Chlorobaculum tepidum TLS: one gene and its partner. The protein of the gene in region 1 interacts with the protein of each later gene in a pairwise test. Links are inferred from orthologs where the notes say so. Each region holds a gene or a part of one and is shown in the gene's direction. Other genes may lie near its edges. The genes, in order: ruvC and ruvA.

Evidence for each region.
Region 2: the proteins of ruvC (region 1) and ruvA interact in binary tests that used the Escherichia coli proteins (3 or more experiments, as listed by UniProt). The link is inferred for Chlorobaculum tepidum TLS from one-to-one orthologs.

What each region holds. Positions count from the first base shown.
Region 1 is NC_002932.3:1,571,740-1,574,902, reverse strand. The notes cover bases 236-3,078. They hold ruvC (crossover junction endodeoxyribonuclease RuvC), read left to right. Parts: upstream 236-1,298; coding sequence 1,299-1,859; downstream 1,860-3,078. Other genes in these bases: AYT24_RS07495 (CDP-alcohol phosphatidyltransferase family protein), read left to right, coding at 1,967-2,521; AYT24_RS07505 (YebC/PmpR family DNA-binding transcriptional regulator), read left to right, coding at 540-1,295; pheA (prephenate dehydratase), read right to left, coding at 236-347. In the rest of the region: more of pheA, read right to left, coding at 1-235.
Region 2 is NC_002932.3:270,746-273,861, forward strand. Bases 321-3,116 are described here. They hold ruvA (Holliday junction branch migration protein RuvA), read left to right. Parts: upstream 321-1,313; coding sequence 1,314-1,919; downstream 1,920-3,116. Other genes in these bases: glmM (phosphoglucosamine mutase), read right to left, coding at 321-698; rpsT (30S ribosomal protein S20), read left to right, coding at 911-1,189; AYT24_RS01300 (bifunctional folylpolyglutamate synthase/dihydrofolate synthase), read left to right, coding at 1,926-3,116. Outside these bases: more of glmM, read right to left, coding at 1-320. UniProt on the Escherichia coli protein: The RuvA-RuvB-RuvC complex processes Holliday junction (HJ) DNA during genetic recombination and DNA repair.

The sequences.
Region 1 (3,163 bases):
TGCGTGGCGAAAAAATTGTGGCACTGCACCAGCGCCTGCGGGTGCGACATTGCTTTGGTCGCCGTCTCCACCGACGCGCCGGGCAGGCCGAGCAGGCAGTGTTCGACCTTCACGAAGGTCTCGGCGAGAATCACCACCGGGCGGCGGAGCAGGAGGTCGTAGTTCTGGTGGATGCTGCCGCCGAGGGAGTTCTCGATGGGAATCACCGCGTAGTCGGCTTTCTGTTCCGTGACCGCCGAGAAGACGTCATCGAAGCTTTCGCAAGGCAGCGGTTCGCCGAAGCGCAGTGCCGCAATTTCACTGTATGCACCAGGCTCTCCCTGATAAGCGATCAACCAGTTTGTCATTCTTCGTTCTTGTAATTAATTTAATAGCACGTTTGAAATTTTGCCGACCCGGCTCGGCAACTGTCAGAAGCCGTGGCAATTTTCAGAGGCACTGTTATTCATACCCCGCAGAATTTGCTTTTCTTAAAGTAAAATAAATCTTTTCATAAACGCGTCATATCCGACTTTTATCTAATAATCAGGTTGTAACCTATGTCAGGACACAGTAAATGGGCGACCATCAAGCGTAAAAAGGCCGCCACCGATCAGAAGAGAGGAAGCCTGTTCACCAAGCTCGTCAAGGAGATCACCATTGCGGCCAAAATGGGCGGTGGCGACCCGACGGGCAATCCGCGTCTGAGGCTCGCCATCGATACGGCACGGGCCAACTCGATGCCGATGGACAATATCCAGCGCGCCATCAAAAGAGGCACCGGCGAACTCGAAGGCGCGACCTACGAAGAGATCACCTACGAAGGGTACGGCCCGGGCGGCATTGCGATCATTATCGAGACCGCGACCGACAACCGCAACCGCACCGTGGCCGACATTCGCCACCTGATGAGCCGCGGCGGCGGGTCGCTCGGCGAGAGTGGCAGCGTCGGCTGGATGTTCAAGCGCAAGGGTTCCATCGAGGTTCCCAGGTCGGCCATCTCTGAGGACGACCTGATGGAGCTGCTGCTCGACGCCGGACTCGAGGAGCTGGAGAGCGACGACGAGCAGTACTTCACCGTGCTGACCGACGTGAAGGATCTGGAGCCGGTCAAGAAGGCGCTCGAAGAGGCTGGTATTCCGTTCGAGAACGCCAAGATTGACATGATTCCGGACAACTATGTCGAGCTCGATGTCGAGAACGCCCGGAAGGCGCTCAAGCTGATCGACGCGCTCGAAAACAGCGATGACGTCCAGGCGGTCTACAGCAACATGGACATGAGTGAAAGCGTCATGAGCGTGCTTGAAGAAGAGTAACCCATGATTGTACTGGGCATCGATCCGGGCAGCCGCAAAACCGGCTATGGCGTCATCGCCGAAACGGCGGCGGGCTATCGCGTGCTTGGATGCGGCCTTGTTCGCCCTCGCGCAGCGGATACGCTGCATGAGCGGATCAGCCAGCTCTGCGCGGGCCTCGACGAGGTGATCGAGCAGCTGAAGCCCGAGGCGGTGGCGCTTGAGACGGCCTTCGTGGGGCGCAATGTCAGAAGCGCGCTGATTCTCGGCCAGGTCAGGGGGGCGGTGCTTGCCACGGTGATGAGGCATAGCTTGCCGGTGCGTGAATACGCGCCGCGCGAAATCAAGCTCTCGGTTACCGGCACCGGTTCGGCGTGCAAGGAGCAGGTGGCGGCAATGCTGTCGCGGATGCTCGAGCTTGGCGGTGAGCTGAAGCCTCTCGATGTTACCGATGCGCTTGGCATCGCCTACTGCGATCTCGCTCGGGGTGCATCTTCGCTCGGCGGCCAGTTGCGCAAGAACGGAAAAGGGCGGAGCAAGGGATGGGCGGCGTTCGTAAACGAGCATCCCGAGCTGATGGCCTGATTTTTTATCAACGAGTGGTGCCGGAGTTTGGATTTCGGCATCTGTTTTGTCAAACGATCCTCAGGATGACCTTCGGGTCTCTTTTCCGGAACCAAACAAGAACCGTTGTGAAGGGACATATTTTCAATCTCCCCAATTCGCTGAGCATCCTGAGGATTCTGCTGATTCCCTGGTTCATCTACTACCTCGACGCGGGTCAGACGCACATCGCCCTCATCATCATGGTGGTGGCGCTGCTTTCCGACTGGTTCGACGGCCAGATGGCCCGGTGGACCAACGAGGTCTCCGACATGGGCAAGATTCTCGACCCCCTGGCCGACAAACTCTGCCTGGCCAGCGTCGCTCTCTACTACCTCTGGAAAGGGGAGTTGCCGGTATGGTTCGTGGTGTTCGTTGTGTTTCGTGACCTGGTGATTTTCCTCGGCGCGGCCTGGATTCGTCACCGGCACAACGTGCTCACCACTTCGCTCTGGCCCGGCAAGTGGGCGGTGGGATTCGTCTCAATGATGTTCATCTCGATGGTCTGGCCGCTTCCTGTTTTTCGGCAGTGGCCGGTCAAAGAGTTCTTTATGTATCTTTCTGCTGCCACCCTTTTCTACTCGTTTGTAGAATACTGCATCAGGTTCTACAAAATCCAGAAAGGGGCGGAATTCAAGGCCTGATTTTCCTCTTTTTTTCATAATCTCTTTGAATGCAGGAGGTTATCCACAGATTAACGCCTGCAATATGGATAAGTGTACATAAGTAACGGCCAGTGTTATATATGGGCCTTGTTAAGTGTAATTATTTCAAAGAGATGGTGGATGTTCACGGACTTATTTTGTGGTGTGTGGAAAATGTGGATAACTTGTTGGCAAGCCTGTTGGTCAGGTGTGGAAGAGTGTGGAAATCATGAAAAAACCCCGGAACTCCGGGGTTTTTTCATGATGACGTATTTTCTGACAGTGTTTCAGTTCTTTTTCTCCATCACGGTAGCCATCAGCGAAGCTTCGCAGACCAGCTCGCCTCGCACGTAGGCCTTGGCGTCAAACTGGCAGACCGTGCGCCGCATGTTGGTCATGACCGCTTCGATGACCAGCGTATCGCCGGGCAGCACCGGCTTCCTGAACCGTGCCTTGTCGATGCCCATGAAGAAGACCACCGATTCCTTGATGTTCTCCTTGCCGTTGAGCATCATGATGCCGCCGGTCTGGGCCATCGCCTCGATGATGAGCACGCCGGGCATGATCGGGTTGCCAGGGAAGTGACCCTGGAAGAAGGGTTCGTTCATCGTGACGTTCTTGATCGAGACGATCTTTTCGTCG
Region 2 (3,116 bases), 1.3 Mb from region 1 along the record:
TTCTGCTCTATCGGCTCGGGGTTGCGCGGAAAGATGCCCGTGCCTTCGCAGGCGAGTGTCTTGATTTCGGTGATGCCCAGCTTGCGGCACAGCTCCGGCACGATGTACGAACCGGCCCCTTCGACGGCGTCGATCAGCACCCGGAAGTTCATGCTTTTGACGAGGTCGAGGTCGAGGCAGGAGAGCTTCAGGATTTTGTCGATATGTGCGGCGTCCCACGAGCCGTTTGCCGTCACGGTGCCGATGCCATCCCAGCGGGCGAAGTCGAACGCTTTTTTCTCGGCGATCTCGAGCAGCTCTCCGACGTCGGACGCAGTGAGGAATTCGCCCTTTTCGTCAAGCATTTTCAGCGCATTCCACTCGACGGGGTTGTGCGAGGCGGTGACGATCAGGCCGCCGTCGGCGCCTTCACCGGCGGTGGCGATCTCGACTGTCGGCGTGGTGGTCATGCCGACGTCGATCACGTCGCAGCCGCAGAGCGAGAGCGCGTTGGAGACCAGACCGGTGATGACGGCGCCGGTCGGACGGCTGTCTCTGCCGATGACGATTATCGGCTTCGCCAGCGAGCCGGGATTCAGCGCCTGTTTCCGCCGCCTGATCCAGGTGGCGAAGGCCATGGTGAATGCCGTAAGGTTTTCCGGGGTGAGGCTCTTGCCGACCACGCCGCGGATGCCGGAGACGCTGATCATCAAGCTCATTGGCTTATAATCGTGAGAGTTGACAGTGATATGCTGTTTTGTTGCGGGGGGAATATACAGAAAAAAACACCGAAGCCTGCTTGTCCGTCTGGCGGATTCTGTCAATAATTTGTTTCGATATTTTTTAATTTTCGAGCCGGGTTCGTATATTAAATGCCTTTTGTTGCGGATACCGCACACTCTTAACAAGCATATTATAACAGCACAAGGTTATGCCTCTACACAAATCAGCCGAAAAAAGACTCAGACAGGCAGCGCGCAGAAATGAAAGGAACCGTGCCCGTAAAAAGGAACTCAAGGGCGTTTTGAAGAATATGCAGAAGCTGATCGACGCCAACGCAGCAAAGAGCGAAGTCGAGGCGGCATACAAGGCTGCCGTGCAAAAGCTTGACAGACTTGGCGTGAAGCGCTACATCCACCCCAACAAGGCGTCGCGCAAGAAAGCACAGCTGACCAAAGCGCTCAACAACTACACGCCGACTGCTAGCTGATCATCGGGCTTCTGCAAGCGTGCCGCGAGCGGGCGATGTTTCATATTCAGTCATACCCGGCCAGCAGCTGGCGCTTTGAAGGCGCTAAGAGTTCGCAAACCGGGTATTGTCCATTCCATTCATCATGTTCGCATTTTTGAGAGGTGAGCTGGTAACAGTCTCCCGTGAGGAGGCGGTTGTCGAGGTATCCGGCATCGGGTACCTGCTGCACATCTCGTCCGGCACGAGCCGCCGCCTGCCCCCGGAGGGGAGTCAGGTTCGTCTCTTTACCCATCACTACGTTCGCGAGGATGCTCAGCAACTTTTCGGCTTTCTCGACGAAGAAGAGCTTCAGCTTTTCCGCTTGTTGCTTACCATCGGTGGAGTCGGACCGAAGCTGGCGATGGCTGTGCTGTCGGGTCTGAGCGTTGGCGAAATCCAGGAAGCGATTGTCGCCAATCGTCCGGAAACCCTTTACGGCATTACCGGTGTGGGCAAAAAAACCGCCTCCCGTATCATTCTCGAACTGAGGGACAAGATTCTCAAAATCCAGCCAGCGGCAAGCGGCAAAACGGCGGGTGCGCCTCAAGCTCTTCAACTGAACGAAGATGCCCTCGCGGCGCTCATGACGCTCGGTTTTCCGAAGCCAGCGGCTCAGAAAGCCATTTCGGGCATTCTGGAGACTTCTCCCGGCTTGTCGGTCGAAGAGGTTGTCAGGGCCGCGCTTATCGCTATTCACAACAACTTCTGAGTCACTGTGGATTACCAGCAAGCTATCGATTTCCTGTTTCCCCTTCATCGTTTTGGCATCAAACCCGGCCTTGAACGTATCGAAGCGCTGCTCGACGTGCTCGGTCATCCGGAGCGCAAACTCGGCACCATTGTGCATGTCGCCGGAACCAACGGCAAGGGCACGGTAGCTTCGTGCGTTGCTTCGATTTTCAGCACCTCGGGCCGCAAAACCGGCCTGTTCACATCGCCGCACCTGGTCGATTTCACGGAGCGGATCCGCATCGACGGCCAGCAGATTGGCCAGGCGCGAGTCGCTGAATATTGTACCAAGCTGCAACCGGCGGTCGAAACGGGCGCGACCTTTTTCGAAACGACCACGGCGATGGCGTTTGCCTTTTTCGCCGACGAAGGCGTCGATGCCGCGGTGATCGAAACCGGCATGGGGGGGCGGCTCGATGCGACCAATGTCGTGCAACCGGAGATTGTTATCATTCCGAGCATCGGCATGGATCACACCGAGTGGCTCGGCGGGAGCCTTCGCGAAATAGCCGCCGAGAAGGCGGCGATCATCAAGCGGTGCTCGCGCGTTTTCACCGCCGTGCCGGAAGCGGGCGAGGCGTTCGCGCCGATCCGCGAGGCCGCCGAAGCGGTGGGCGCGGAGCTGCATCAGGTTGAGCGGGAGGCGGAGTGTTTGGTGGAGGAGGTTTGCCCGGGCGCTCTCGCCCTGCGAATTTCGCTCGATGGTGGCGAGTCGCGGCAGTTTCGGGCTGCGCTCACCGGCTCATTCCATGCGCCGAACGTTTGCCTTGCCGTCATGGCCGCCCGTTCCGAGGGGATCTCGTGGGAGCATATCGATGATGGGCTGGCAAGGCTTGGCGCTTCGGGTTACCGGGCACGCCTGGAACGAATCGCGGACAAACCGGTGGTGATGCTTGATGTCTCCCACAATCCGGAAGGGATGCAGAAAACCGCGCAGTCGATTCTGGAGCTTCGAAACTGCTTCCGCTTCCTGTACGTGATCATTGGCGTTGCGGCCGACAAGGATGCTGCCGGTATCGTTCACCATATCGCGCCGATTGCCGACGAAATTGTCGCTGTGGATCTGCCGGTGGAGCGGAGTCTTCAGGCGGAGGTGCTCGAGCGGTTGTGCGTGGAAGCCGGGGCGCAGTATGTCAGCTCGCGCCACTCGGCTGCCGAGGCGCTGGAATTTCTCGAT